Lentimonas sp. CC4: one gene and its partner. The main gene of each other region encodes a partner of the protein of the gene in region 2 in a complex. Links are inferred from orthologs where the notes say so. Each region holds a gene or a part of one and is shown on either strand. Other genes may lie near its edges.

Region 1 (2,903 bases), 2.0 Mb from region 2 along the record:
ACCTGTTACGACGTCGCGCGCACCAACGAGCGCACAAATGTCACCCGAGTATGCAGTGTCGATATCTTCGCGGGCATCCGCCTTCATCACGAGCAGGCGTGAGATGCGCTCCACCTTACCCGTGCGCGGGTTGTGCAATACGGAACCTTTGGAAATGGAACCGGAATAAACACGGAAAAATACAAGCTTACCGACGTAACCGTCGTTCATCAGCTTAAATGCCAAACCAGACAGCTTTGCATTATCATCAGGCTTGATCTCAACGGGACGCCCCTTGCGGTCTTCACCCTCCATAGGCGGAAGATCCAGCGGCGAAGGCAGGTAATTCACAACCGATTCAAGCACGGACTGAACGCCCTTGTTCTTGAAGGCACTGCCTGGAATCACTCCACAGAAATCAATCGAAATGGTCGCGGTGCGAATCGCAGCACGAATATCATCCGCAGTGAGTTCCTCACCTTCGAGATATTTATCAGCGAGCGCTTCGTCAAAATCAGCAAGTGCTTCGACGAGCTTTTCGCGATACTCAGCAGCTTGATCGACATAGTCGGCAGGCACATCAGTCACCTCGACTGTCATACCAGACTCATCTGCAGGATCATAAATGATCGCCTGCAAAGAGGCCAAATCGATGACACCTTTAAAATCTTCCTCTGCACCGATCGGAATAAAGATCGGGTGTGCATTAGCACCGAGGCGTTCGCGCATCGTTTCGATGGCTGCGAAGAAGTCCGCACCAGTGCGGTCCATCTTGTTGACGAATGCAATGCGCGGGACATTGTATTTTGTCATTTGGCGCCAGACCGTTTCGGACTGTGGTTGGACGCCGGCGACGGCGCAAAATACGCCGACCGCCCCGTCTAACACACGAAGTGAACGTTCCACTTCGGCTGTAAAATCGACGTGCCCGGGGGTGTCGATAATATTGATCTGGTTACGAATCCCGGCATAAGGCCCGTGCTGATTCGTCCAGTTACAGGAGATTGCGGCTGAGGTAATTGTAATACCACGCTCGCGTTCTTGCTCCATCCAATCCGTGACCGCGCTCCCCTCATGCACTTCGCCCATTTTGTGGACGACGCCTGCATAGAAGAGGATGCGTTCGGTCGTAGTCGTCTTGCCCGCGTCGATATGTGCAACTATGCCGATATTACGCGTATGCTCCAAAGGGAACTTACGTTTCGACGAGTTTACACTGGCTGACATAGTAGCGGACATTGAGATGGACTGGAAAAGAACAGGAGGGCGAAGCAGGAGCCGAAACTACCAGCGCAGGTGAGCAAACGCGCGGTTTGCTTGAGCCATACGGTGAGTTTCTTCCTTCTTCTTAACGATCGCGCCAGTGTTATTGTAGGCATCGACGATTTCGTCAGCAAGTGCTTCGTTCATAGGAACGCCCTTGCGCTTGCGAGCAGCTGCTACCATCCAACGGAAGGCGAGGCTCTGCTGGCGCTCAAAAGAGACTTCGACCGGCACTTGGTATGTAGCACCACCTACGCGGCGGCTCTTCACTTCAAGTTTAGGACGTGCATTCTCGAGTGCGCCCATTACCAAATCAACAGGATCACCCTTGCCGATTTTTTCGCTTACACGCTCGAAAGCGTTATATACGATGCGCTGAGCCACAGTGCGCTTACCGCGCTCCATGATCATGTTAACGAGATTGGTGACCAATTCGCTATTATAGCGTGGGTCAGGAATGATTGGGCGTTTTACGGCTTGTCTACGACGTGACATAATAAAATACGTTTAAAGATTAATTCGCGTCCTTAAGACTTAGGCTTCTTGACACCGTATTTGGAACGGCTACGGCGGCGCTTTTCAACACCAACACAGTCAAGTGTGCCACGAACGATGTGGTAACGAACACCAGGAAGGTCCTTTACACGACCACCACGAACAAGAACGATACTGTGCTCCTGCAGGTTATGACCTTCATCGGGAATGTAAGCGATGACTTCGATTCCATTAGTAAGACGAACCTTTGCCACCTTACGGATAGCGGAATTCGGCTTTTTAGGTGTGCGTGTCATGACCTGGACACAGACGCCGCGGCGGAATGGATTAGCGCGAAGTGCTGGTGACTTCGTCTTCTCCTTCTGCACAATACGCGGATTGCGGACGAGTTGATTAATTGTAGGCATTGAAAATATGAATCGCTGGATTTTGAGAAAGACGGCGAAAGTAGCGTTTTGAAAAAGCTGTGCAAGGATTATTCTTGCATTTTTTTCGGCGTCAAAATCGCGATAATCTAAGATTGAATTTGTGAGTGATAAAAAGAGGCGAGCGAATCAAGATCCGCTCGCCTCTGTAAAAGATTGAAACGGGTTAGCTAGCTTCTTCGGCGTCGGCAGGAGCCTCGGCGGTTTCGGCGGGTGCTTCTTCTGTTTCAGTCGCGGCCTCAGGAGTCGCAGTGGCTGCTTCTTCAGTTGGCTCTGGTGTTGGGATCGACACACCTTCGACAAGCTTTGCAGCTTCTTCGGGTGACAATTTAACGGATTCAGCACCGAGCGTATCGATACGGAGGTTACGGTAAACTGGTAGGCCGGTGCCTGCTGGAATCAAGTGACCCATGATGACGTTTTCCTTGAAGCCCTTGAGGTTATCAACCTTGCCCAATGTAGAGGCGTCAGTGAGAACACGAGTGGTTTCCTGGAAGGACGCGGCAGAGATAAAGGACTCTGTCTCAAGTGACGCCTTAGTAATACCGAGGAGCACTGGCTCACCTTCTGCAGGCATACCACCAGCATCTTCGATATGATCATTGGCGCTCATGAACATGAAGCGGTCAACTTGCTCGCCCCAGAAGAAGTCAGAGTCACCTGGATCAGTGATACGAACCTTCTTGAGCATCTGCGAGATGATCACCTCGATGTGCTTATCATTAATGGTAACACCCTGGA
Region 2 (11,347 bases):
ATCAGCTAACAAACGACGCCTTCTTGCCTGGAGACAATTATCACGATCACTTCGCGCTCTCATTCCCAGATCAGCCGAACCTCTACCATCACGATGGACAAATCCTCGACGAAGACTTCGTCTATGGCTCATTCCAAATGAGCCGCATGGCGCACGCTGGTGTAAGCTGCAAAGATTGTCACAATCCGCACACACTCAAAACAATCCTACCGATCGAAAACAACCTGCTCTGCATACGTTGCCACGCTGGGGGCGATGAAAACGCACCCGTCATCGAACCACTCGCACACAGCTTCCACAAGGAAGGCAGCACTGGCAACCAATGCGTCAACTGCCACATGTCAAAGACCGTTTACATGCAAGTCGACCCACGTGCCGACCATGCCTTCCTATCGCCCGATCCATTGCTAACTAAAGAACTCGGCATCCCGAATGCCTGCAACAAGTGCCATACCGATGAAAGTGTCGACTGGGCAGTTGAGCACGCTGAAAAGTGGTATGGCGAAAAGATGAGCACACACCGCCAACGCATCCGCGCCCGTGCCGTTGCTGCAGCCCACAACTACGAACCAGCAGGCCTGACCGAGCTTCTCAAACTATTAAAGGACGAGGATCTTCCAGGCTGGCGCGCAACTTACGCTGGACTGCTCGCAAACTACTTACCCAACGAGGCAGCCGTCAACGCGCTACGTCCACTACTCGATGACGAAAGTCCGATGGTTCGTGCCCGCGCAGTTGGCGCACTCGGCTCACTGGATCCTACCGACCCGAAGAACAAAACCATCGAAAAACTCAGCGACAGTATAGCCGGCGTGCGTATCGCCGCCGCCCGTAGTCTCGCCGCCGCCAATCTGCCGATCCCTGACTCCAACGCTAGCGAGGAGTGGGATGAATACATCGAGTTCAACATGGACCGTCCACAGAGCCTCCTCATGCTAGCCAACAAAGCCAGCAAGGAAGGACGCCCAGCCGATACTTCGCAATACATCGAGCGCGCCATCAAACTGGATCAACTCAACCCAGAGATGTATCATCAGTCAGCGATCCTCCTAAGCAGCGCTGGACTGAATGACGAGGCTAAGAGCTCACTTTACAAAGGCTGGGAATTAGCTCCAAAGAATCCAAGCTTCCCCTACTCACTCGGCTTACTAGCCGCTGAACAACAGGATCTCGAAAGTGCCGTCGGCTTCCTCGAAGAAACCGTCGCCATCGAGCCACGCTACAGTCGCGCATGGTATAACCTCTCCCTCGCTTACGGAAAACTCAACCGTCCCGAAGACGCTGCCCGCGCAATGAAACGCGCCCAAGCCGGGCAATAACAACGCCTCGGCTACCAATAAATACAACGACCCACTATCGCAATGAAACTAAAACAGGGACAAATCTGGAAAAACGAAACCGCCTACCTTCGCATTGTCGAACTAGAACGCCTCTCCGTAGACTTTAAGGTAATGGAAGATGCCTTCACCAAAGACGGCACGCACAAGCAGCTGACAAAAAAGGAATTCTGTCGCCTGATTAAAGGCGCCACTCTGGTCGAAGAAGGTTAGAATTGGCGATCAAACAGTCGCGCAATCAAGGCACATCACAGCTACACCACGTAGGGGCTTTGCTCGCGAAGACCGCGACAACACCACAACTCACAAAAGCTCTGCAACGTCTCCCGCCTTCGCGGTTCGCGCAAGCACGCCCCCTACAAGATAAGAAGCGATGGACACTACCGTGCAACAGCTACACCACGTAGGGGCTTTGCTCGCGAAGACCGCGACAACACCACAACTCACAAAAGCTCCGCAACGTCTCCCGCCTTCGCGGTTCGCGCAAGCACGCCCCTACAAGGTTAGAATTGGCGATCAAACAGTCGCGCAATCAAGGCACATCACAGCTACACCACGTAGGGGCTTTGCTCGCGAAGACCGCGACAACACCACAACTCACAAAAGCTCTGCAACGTCTCCCGCCTTCGCGGTTCGCGCAAGCACGCCCCCTACAAGATAAGAAGCGATGGACACTGCAGTGCAACAGCTACACCACGTAGGGGCTTTGCTCGCGAAGACCGCGACAACACCACAACTCACAAAAGCTCTGCAACGTCTCCCGCCTTCGCGGTTCGCGCAAGCACGCCCCCTACAAAATAAGAAGCGATGGACACTGCCGTGCAACAGCTAGACCAATGTAGGGGCTTTGCTTGCGAAGACCGCGCAAAGGCCACATGCACACAAGGTTCCGTAACGCCTCCCGCCATCGCGGGTGCCGCAAGCAGCACCCCTACAAAGCAAGTAGCATCACGCATGTCGAAATAAACGGATAGAAAAGCATAGTGCAAAACAACCCTACGCTCTCAAAAGTAACCGACTCACAAGCGAATCGATCCAACAAACTACGCTGCGTCAGCAGGGCTACTGTCTTCTTTCGAATCAGTCGATTCGGACTCCTTCGCCTTTGGCTTTACCTCATCCACCACCTTGTGGAGCTTGATCTTAGGCTTGCCACGGCCTTCAACGGCAGCGCGATTGATCACCACTTCATCGACATTCTCAGTCTGCGGAAGGTCATACATCACATCCAGCATGATACGCTCCATTATCGAGCGCAACGCACGGGCACCCGTCTTCAACTCAATCGCCTTATCGGCAATCGCAGCAACGGCATCGCGTGTAAAGTGAAGATTTGCACCTTCCATCTGGAAGAGCTTACCGTATTGCTTAAGCAACGAGTTCTTCGTGTTCTGCAAGATGTGCTCTAGATCAGAACGGCTCAATTCATCGAGCACGGCGACCATTGGCAAACGTCCTATAAATTCAGGTATCATACCGAAATGCACCAAGTCCTCTGGCTGCGTATCACGCAGCAATTCACTGAGAGGCACTTCGTCCTGACGCAGATTGTGCTGTGTATCAAAGCCCATCGCCTTAGAGCCGATACGGCCTTGAACGATTTTATCCAGACCTACAAACGCACCGCCGCAAATAAAGAGAATATTCGACGTATCCAACTGGATGTATTCTTGATTCGGGTGCTTGCGGCCACCTTGTGGCGGCACATTACAAACCGTGCCTTCAAGAATCTTAAGTAGCGCTTGCTGCACACCTTCACCAGAAACATCGCGAGTGATTGATACGTTATCAGTCTTGCGACCGATTTTATCAATTTCGTCGACGTAAATGATGCCGCACTCGGCTTTTTTCACATCGTAATCAGCGGATTGGAGAAGGCGAAGAACGATGTTCTCAACGTCCTCACCCACATAACCGGCTTCGGTCAAAGTCGTGGCATCGGCAATCGCAAACGGCACATCCAGCATCTTAGCAAGCGTGCGTGCGAGGAGCGTCTTACCACTACCGGTCGGGCCGAGTAGCAAGATATTACTCTTCTCGACCTGAACATCAGCAAATTTACCGTCGAGATCAGAAAATTCATTCGCGCCTGCGATACGATCTTCCGAACGTAAGCGTTTGTAGTGATTATACACTGCAACTGCCAACGCACGCTTCGCGTAATCTTGGCTGATGATATGCTGATCCAAACCAGCAGTAATCTGCGCTGGCTTAAGCACATTAAAGAGACTTTCCTCCCCTGGAGTTGCAGCAGCGCCCTGCGCGGCAACCTCACCACTTTCCTCAGCAGCCGTAGCGAGTTCGCGATCAATGATGGTCTTGCACACTGAGACACAAGAGTCGCAAATGTGAACCCCAGCTGGGCCTGCGATCATCTTGCGAACCTCATTCTGCGCTTTACCGCAAAACGAGCAAAAAGTCATCCGTGTGGATTTTGCCATATCAGTAGTATTCTCTGTTCCTAAATGTTTAAGCGACTGGCTTATTCTCGATCACCTTATCGACGATTCCGTAAGCCAATGCGTCTTTTGCTGTCAGATAAAAATCACGATCCGTATCGGCGGCGATTTCTTCAGCAGTCTTCTTGGTGTGAACTGCCATCAACTCGTTCATCTGCGCGCGCCAGCGAAGAATCTCCTTCGCAGCAATCGAGATGTCAGAGGTCTGCCCCGTCGCACCACCTGTTGGTTGGTGCATCATCACGCGGCTATTTGGCAGCGCATAGCGTTTACCTGGCGTGCCCGCTGCGAGTAGCAGAGTCGCCATGCTGGCGGCCTGCCCGACACAGTAGGTGACGATGTCACATTGGAGGAAATTCATCGTATCATAGATCGCCATTCCATCCGTGACACTACCGCCTGGAGAATTAATATACAGGCTGATGTCTTTCTTTGGATCCTCCATCTGGAGGAACAGCATCTGCGCAACCACTGCATTGGCGACGAAGTCATTGATCGGCGTGCCGATGAAAATGATGCGATCGCGCAATAGACGGCTGTAAATATCCCAAGCGCGCTCGGTGCGACCCTCGCGCTCATAGACTGTAGGTAGTGGAACGTAACTCACGATAGTTTATAAATGAAAATTGTTTTATATGCAGATTCTGCGCCAAACCGTAACAGTTTGGCGCAGATTATCCAATGCTTTTGAAAAAAAGACTACGCCTCAACAGTTGCTGCTGCAACTGTTTCGCGCTCAGCCTTCTCTAGGATCAAGTCCATAGTCTTGCCGAGGAGGATTTCGCTACGCATGCGGTTGATGCGGCTTTGATCTTTCTGAATCTCCTTCACAATCTTCTCTGGCTTTTCGCCAGACTGCTGGGCTTCCATCATGATCATGCGGCTGAAGTCATCGTTCTCTGCCTGCACCTTTTCCTTTTCAGCAATCTTGCTGAGAATCAGGCGGGACTTGAGACGATCAAATGCTGCCTTAGTCGCACCTTCGTGAAGCTCTTCCTTATGCTTTTCGAAATCTGCTTCAGAAGCGCCTTGCTGCATATTGCGCTGCATGAAGTCGCGAAGCACGGCGTCTGTTTCGCTCTCGATACCGCTTTCTGGGATCGCGAACTCGACACTGCCGAGCAACTGCTCAGTAATTTGCTGACGCTCAGCCTGCATGTTCTGCTGCTTCTTTTGGTTTTCGATGTTTTCGCCGATGCGCTCACGCAACTCAGCTTCATCTTTAACCTGCACGCTCTTGAAGAATTCGTCATCCATCGCTGGCATGACTTTTTCGCGAACTTCTTCTGCATTAATGACGTAAACTGCTGTCTTACCAGCAAGTGCCTCTGGCTTGAAGTCTTCAGGAAATTCCATGGTGACTTCCTTCTCGTCGCCAGCCTTCATGCCAACAACACCGTCAACAATTGCTTGAACACCAGGAGTGCCTTCTGCACCGGCTTCTTCCCATGTTACTTTTTGAGTGCCGAACATTGGAGTTTCAGGAACGAGGTCTGCCACCAGCTCATCACCGATCTTACCTTCGTAGGAGCAACGAACGTAGTCACCCTTCTCAGCAGCCTTCTCAGCTACGTTGAACTCGGCACGCTGGCTAAGCAATTGCTCCAGCATTTTGTCAACGTCTTCAGCAGACGCTTCAGTCGGCTCATTGGTGACCTTCAGGCCTTCGTATGTAGGCAGGTCAAAAGCTTGAAGCACATCCACTGTGAAAATGATAGTTGCATCAGAATCAGCAGAAATTTCGCCTTCGTTCAAATCAACGACACCAAAGACTTCGAAATCGGACTTAGCGACACCCTCTTGGTGTGCCTTAGAGACAACACGCTGAGAGAGCTCTGACTTAAGATCCTTTGCATAGCGCATACGGATCATGTTCTCTGGAGCCTTACCAGGACGGAAGCCAGGAATCTTGGCATCACGCTGGAAATCTTTAATCAGTTGCGCATCGATTGCAGCGATTTCTGCGGCAGCGACACTCACGGTAATCGTCTTGCGTGTTTCTGTAATGTCTTGGACGTCGGTTTTAACTGTGCTCATAAAAATAATTGATAGTGCCCAATATGGGCAGGTGTAGGAAAAAGCGGGCTATAAAAGTGGAAAGGTTTTTTTCGGTCAATGCCTATGTTGCCCTCAGAAGCCATATTCTTCTCTCTCGCATCTTTTTAACGAAATTCAGGCCAAAATCTCACGTCCAGCCGCTAAAAAAGCGACATTAGACGCCTCGCAGCGGACTATTTGAACTCGATCACATCCGGCCCAACCGACTGAAATAGCTCCGAATACGGCTGCAACGCCTCAATTGTAACCGGCACCGCATCGATTTGCGTGCTCAATACTCCAACCACCGCGATCTGATCTTTTCGATTAAACATCCGTAAGCGCAAGCCCAACTCGTCGAGCATCGGCTTGAGCGCGGTGACATCCACTCCGTCCGCCAGCTCGATCAATATCTGATCCGCCGCCATGTAAGAAAACTCGCCCGTGGACATATCCTCCACCACCCGGACATACGGATAGCTCTCCGCAAAATTCAAATGCCAGACCCGACTGTGCGCCTCTTCCTCGTTCGGCAAGTAGCCGAAGTCTAGAATCTTACCAATTTGTATCACCTCCGGCAATCCCACTGGCAAGCCCTCCGCTCCCGCTTCGACCGCTGCCGCATTATGCGTCACCCACGGATCCACGCTTGCCTCTTCTTTGAGCGCCCGCCGCTTCATAATCATCGAGACCAGCAACGACCCCAGAATGAAGCCCACTATATATACAAAGATTCGATCAAATTTTTTCATAGTCCTAAAGAATGCGCGCACGGTGAAACGGAAATTCAAGCAAGGCAAGTCTGCGTGTGTGCCGAATCCGCCGGATTTTTAACCACGGTTAAACACACACACCACTCATTTCACTCTTCACACCTGCCACGGCAGTCCACACACTGGCGCGCAATGATTCACACAATTTCGCACATACGTGTTCGCTACGCCGAAACCGACCGCATGGACGTGGTTTACCACAGCAACTATCTGGTCTGGTTCGAAACCGCACGCATCCTGATGCTCGATCAAATCGGCATCCCCTATCTCGAAATCGAAGAACGCGGCCTGCGACTCCCCGTCCTCACCGTCAGCGCCGAGTATAAACGCCCCGCCCGCTTCGACGACCGCTTGGACGTCCACCTTTTCATGCGCGAAAAACCGCGCGCCCGCTTCCGCTTCGACTACGAAGTGCGCCGTGGCGATACCTTACTAGCAACCGGCAGCACCAGCCACGGCTTCATGGATACCAAGGGCAAAGGCCTGCGCCCACCGGAAGAATTCCTCGCAAAGATTGACGCCGCGTGGAAACCAGAGGATGCACAGCCAATTGAACTGTAGGTGAAAAAAACACTTAAGCGGAATAGTCAGTTCTACACACACCTGATACTTGCAGGTATGATACTACTGATTGGTCTGAACATTTACACGACCTCATCGCTCCCCCAAAAGAACGCCCCAAGAATGGACATCCCAGAAATCTGGGCAGCTGGGATCGGCGGGTTCTTGATAATTATTTCTAGCTACTCAATTTACAGTTTACTATTTAGATCTGAAAAAATTGAACTCTCACAAAAAGGATTCAAAGAACTCAGAAACTTTAATATGAAAATATCTGAAATGCCCTGCTCATTTCAGGTCGTATGGGACAGCTTTTACATTAACCGGAGTGCTGTCCCATGCTTTTGGTATGCGTTAACCGTCACGCTAAAGAATCCAACTCCTTACAGCATAAAAATAACCCGCCGCAATAAAATGAGAATATTCCTATGGAAAATCGGAATCGGCAAAAAAGGTGACACACTCACAGGAAACACATACTTCGACTCTCGCTTCTGGGTCAAAATGCAAGATCAGCAACACATACTGTCATTAATTGAAGATGGCACAATTAATCGAATCACACACTTCGATCAGAACTACCCACCAATTAGAAAGAAATTTGGTCGCATCTCAATTTCTGAAAGTTGCATTAAATATTTAGAAGGCCCCTATGACGAACAACAGCGAATCTTTGATCCACACCGCGGTAATGTAGAAAACACCCTAACAGAACTCGTCATCATTGCACAAAGAATGAATACCGCGAAAAACTAGAATCAACCAACAGCTCCGCTCCACCTACTTAAAAAACCACCTCTCTCGCTACGTGCAAAGCGCAGCCTTAAGCTCCTCGCAGAATGCCTCCGTCGTCCCTGCGAGATACGGACAAAAATCCGCCTGTGGATGAGAGTTTCTCAACGGGAACGGGATCTCTTCCAAGAATTTAAAGTTCACACCTGAACCAGCGCACAGCGCATAGCCCGCAGCGATGTCCCAAACCTTCACGCGAAAGTCAACCACGCCTGTCAAATACCTCGTCGCCACATAGCATGTCGTCAGTCCGCAGCGCGGAGCGAGTCACTTCAGTGTCACTAAAACAAACGCCTCAAACTCATTTACCCTGTAAGCTAATCGACGTTATATACGTTAATTGGCTAGCATGAGATTAAGATTCATATTTGGCGACCAGCTCAGCCACAACTTACCCAGCCTCACTGACGTCTCCCCGACGACCGACTGCATTTGGCTGTGCGAAGTCCGCAGCGAAGCCAATCGCGTCAAGCATCACAAAAAGAAGATCGCATTCATCTTCTCCGCCATGCGGCACTTTGCTCAAGAGCTGCGTGATAAAGGCTACCGTGTGCATTACACACACTATGACGCCCCCGATAATGGCGGCAGCTTTACCGGCGAATTAAAACGTGCGATCGCCCAGCTATCCCCCGAAAAGGTCATACTCACCGAACCCAGTGAATACGACGTGCTCCAAGAAGTCGAACGCTGGCAAACTGACTTCGATCTCACAGTAGAGATACGTCCCGACGATCGTTTCCTCTGCACCAAAGAGCGCTTTGCAACATGGGCAGACGGCCGCAAACAACTGCGCATGGAGTATTTCTACCGTGAAATGCGCCGCGAGCATAACATCCTAATGGACGGCGAAGCGCCAACTGGAGGCCAATGGAACTACGACGCAGACAATCGCAAACCACCGAAGCAAGGCCTCGAAGTCCCCCAGACTTACATCAGCCAGCCCGACAGCATCACGCAAGCAGTGCTGGAGCTGGTCGAAACACATTTCAACGATCATTTCGGCGACTTACAGCCGTTTCACTTCGCGGTCACCGCAGAGCAAGCACAACAAGCCCTCGATCAATTCATCGCCGAGCGCCTCTGCCATTTCGGTGACTACCAAGACGCCATGCTACAAGGTGAACCGTGGATGTATCACAGCCACCTGAGTTTTTACATCAACTGTGGGTTGCTCGACCCACTCAAATGCATCCAACAAGCAGAATCCGCCTACCGAAATGGTCACGCCCCGCTCAATGCAGTCGAAGGCTTCATTCGGCAAATTCTCGGCTGGCGCGAATACGTGCGCGGCATCTATTGGCTGAAAATGCCAAACTACGCAGCCGCGAACCATCTAGCAGCAGACCGCAAACTGCCCGACTTCTTCTGGACGGGAAAAACAAAGATGAACTGCTTGCGGCAATGCATACTTGAGACAAAAGAAAACGCCCATGCACACCATATCCAGCGATTAATGGTGATCGGAAATTTCGCACTCATCGCCGGGCTCGCACCAGACGAAGTGAACGAATGGTTTTGGATCGTCTACGCTGACGCCTACCAATGGGTCGAACTACCCAATGTCAGCGGAATGGTTTTATTTGCCGACGGCGGCCAACTGGCCTCCAAACCATACGCCGCCAGCGGTGCTTATATCAATCGCATGTCGGACTACTGTAAGGGATGCAGCTACAAAGTGTCTAAAAAGAACGGCCCAGATGCCTGTCCTTTCAATTACCTTTATTGGGATTTCATGCTGCGCCACCAGCAACGCTTCAGCAGCAACCCGCGCATGGGCATGAGCTATCGAACACTCGCTAAAATGTCCTCGGAGAAAATATCTGCGACCCAAGATGACAGTCAGCGCTTCTTCAACAAGCTAGCAGCATCAGAAATCGTTTAAGCCCGACATGTCTAAAAGCACTCTACAGATTGTGTGGTTCAAGCGCGACCTACGCGTGCATGATCACTGCGCATTACACACCGCCGCCGCACACGGCCCCGTGCTGCCGCTCTACATCTTGGAGCCAGAGCTATGGCAACAACCCGACCTGAGCCATCGCCATTACAGCTTCCTGGCGCAATCACTCGGAGAACTCAATCAAGCACTCCTCGACACACTCGGCCAGCCGCTCATCATACGTATCGGCAACGCACCAGAAATCCTAGATCAGCTGTATCAACAATACCACTACGACGCAGTATGGTCACACCAAGAAACATGGAATGGATGGACCTACGATCGTGACCGCAAGGTGCAAACATACTTGCGAGCGAAGCAGATTCCATGGCAGCAGCCCCGCCAGTTCGGCATCGTGCGTGCACTCAAGGACCGTGATGGATGGAGCCGTCAATGGAATCAATTCATGTCACAACCAGTGCTACCTGCACCCAAGGCACAGGCACAGCTCTCCATTCAAACGGAGACACTACCCACTCACGAGCAACTAGGCCTGCAACACGACGGAGCACTCACCACACAAAAAGGAGGACGTAGCCAAGGCCTCGAATTGCTCGACTCATTCCTGCACCAACGCGGCGAGCCATATACCAAAGCGATGTCCTCGCCCCTCTTCGCCTTCGATGCCTGTTCACGGCTATCACCACATATTGCGTTCGGCACACTCTCACTGCGTGAAATCTACCAGGCGATGAAGCGTCAATCAGACACCATCAAAGCGCTCCCTCGCGGACAGAAAGGCAAGTGGCCCTCGGCTCTGCGCTCCTTCGCAGGACGTTTACGCTGGCATTGTCATTTTATGCAAAAGCTCGAAGACGAGCCACGCATCGAATTCGAAAATTTCCACCACGCTTATGATGGCCTCCGCGAGCCTGAACACAACGAAACGCACTACCAAGCATGGGCAACAGGTCACACCGGCTACCCGATGGTCGATGCCTGCATGCGCGCACTCATTGCCACTGGCTGGATCAACTTTCGTATGCGTGCCATGCTCATGAGCTTCGCCAGCTACCACCTATGGCTGCATTGGCGGCCAACATCCCTGCACCTCGCTCGCCAATTCACCGACTACGAACCCGGCATTCATTACAGTCAGTGCCAAATGCAGTCAGGCACCACTGGGATCAACTCCATACGCATTTACAATCCAATAAAACAAGGACTGGACCATGACCCTGATGGCATTTTCATCCGCCAATGGATCCCTGAACTACAGGACATGCCGACTCACGGCATTCACCAACCATGGGCATTCCCAGACAAACTCAACGGCTACCCAACACCCATTGTAGATGAAGACATCGCTCGCAAGGCAGCCGCGGCAAGGATCTACGCGATGCGACGCCAGAAAGACCATCGCACCGAAGCACAAGCCATTGTCCAGAAACACGGAAGCCGCAAAACCACCGAACGGCACAGAAAGCCGCGCCCCACACAAACCGA

The links.
Region 1: the proteins of tig (region 2) and rpsG are in contact, whole or in part, in a crystal structure (PDB 3GTY), measured with the Thermotoga maritima proteins. The link is inferred for Lentimonas sp. CC4 from one-to-one orthologs. Residues at the interface, in WP_004081061.1 of Thermotoga maritima: Glu122, Val124, Val129, Leu130, Tyr133, Glu188, Gly259, Ile262, Tyr263, Glu266, Ser270, Glu273, Gln274, Glu277, Arg308, Gln311, Ile312, Ser315, Tyr316, Glu325, Arg329, Arg336, Leu363, Phe366, Trp367, Arg373, Leu377, Arg381, Leu384, Glu387; in WP_004081843.1 of Thermotoga maritima: Lys34, Lys52, Lys55, Glu59, Arg62, Gln63, Glu66, Asn67, Lys69, Val71, Arg95, Ala109, Lys110, Lys111, Gly112, Arg113, Pro114, Glu117, Glu121, Ile124, Ala125, Tyr127, Asn128, Asn129, Thr130, Gly131, Lys135, Asp139, Arg142, Met143.

What each region holds. Positions count from the first base shown.
Region 1 is NZ_CACVBO010000001.1:755,937-758,839, forward strand. It holds rpsG (30S ribosomal protein S7), read right to left. Parts: upstream 1,738-2,903; coding sequence 1,264-1,737; downstream 1-1,263. Other genes in the region: fusA (elongation factor G), read right to left, coding at 1-1,206; rpsL (30S ribosomal protein S12), read right to left, coding at 1,770-2,144; rpoC (DNA-directed RNA polymerase subunit beta'), read right to left, coding at 2,329-2,903.
Region 2 is NZ_CACVBO010000001.1:2,729,923-2,741,269, reverse strand. The notes cover bases 3,665-6,586. They hold tig (trigger factor), read right to left. Parts: upstream 5,834-6,586; coding sequence 4,496-5,833; downstream 3,665-4,495. Other genes in these bases: GZZ87_RS11785 (hypothetical protein), read right to left, coding at 6,028-6,585; GZZ87_RS11795 (ATP-dependent Clp protease proteolytic subunit), read right to left, coding at 3,807-4,403; clpX (ATP-dependent Clp protease ATP-binding subunit ClpX), read right to left, coding at 3,665-3,778. Outside these bases: GZZ87_RS11810 (HEAT repeat domain-containing protein), read left to right, coding at 1-1,319; GZZ87_RS11805 (hypothetical protein), read left to right, coding at 1,362-1,550; more of clpX, read right to left, coding at 2,381-3,664; GZZ87_RS11780 (thioesterase family protein), read left to right, coding at 6,739-7,167; GZZ87_RS11775 (hypothetical protein), read left to right, coding at 7,291-7,923; GZZ87_RS11770 (hypothetical protein), read right to left, coding at 7,972-8,169; GZZ87_RS11765 (cryptochrome/photolyase family protein), read left to right, coding at 8,309-9,844; GZZ87_RS11760 (FAD-binding domain-containing protein), read left to right, coding at 9,852-11,347. UniProt on the Bacillus subtilis protein: Involved in protein export. Acts as a chaperone by maintaining the newly synthesized protein in an open conformation. Functions as a peptidyl-prolyl cis-trans isomerase.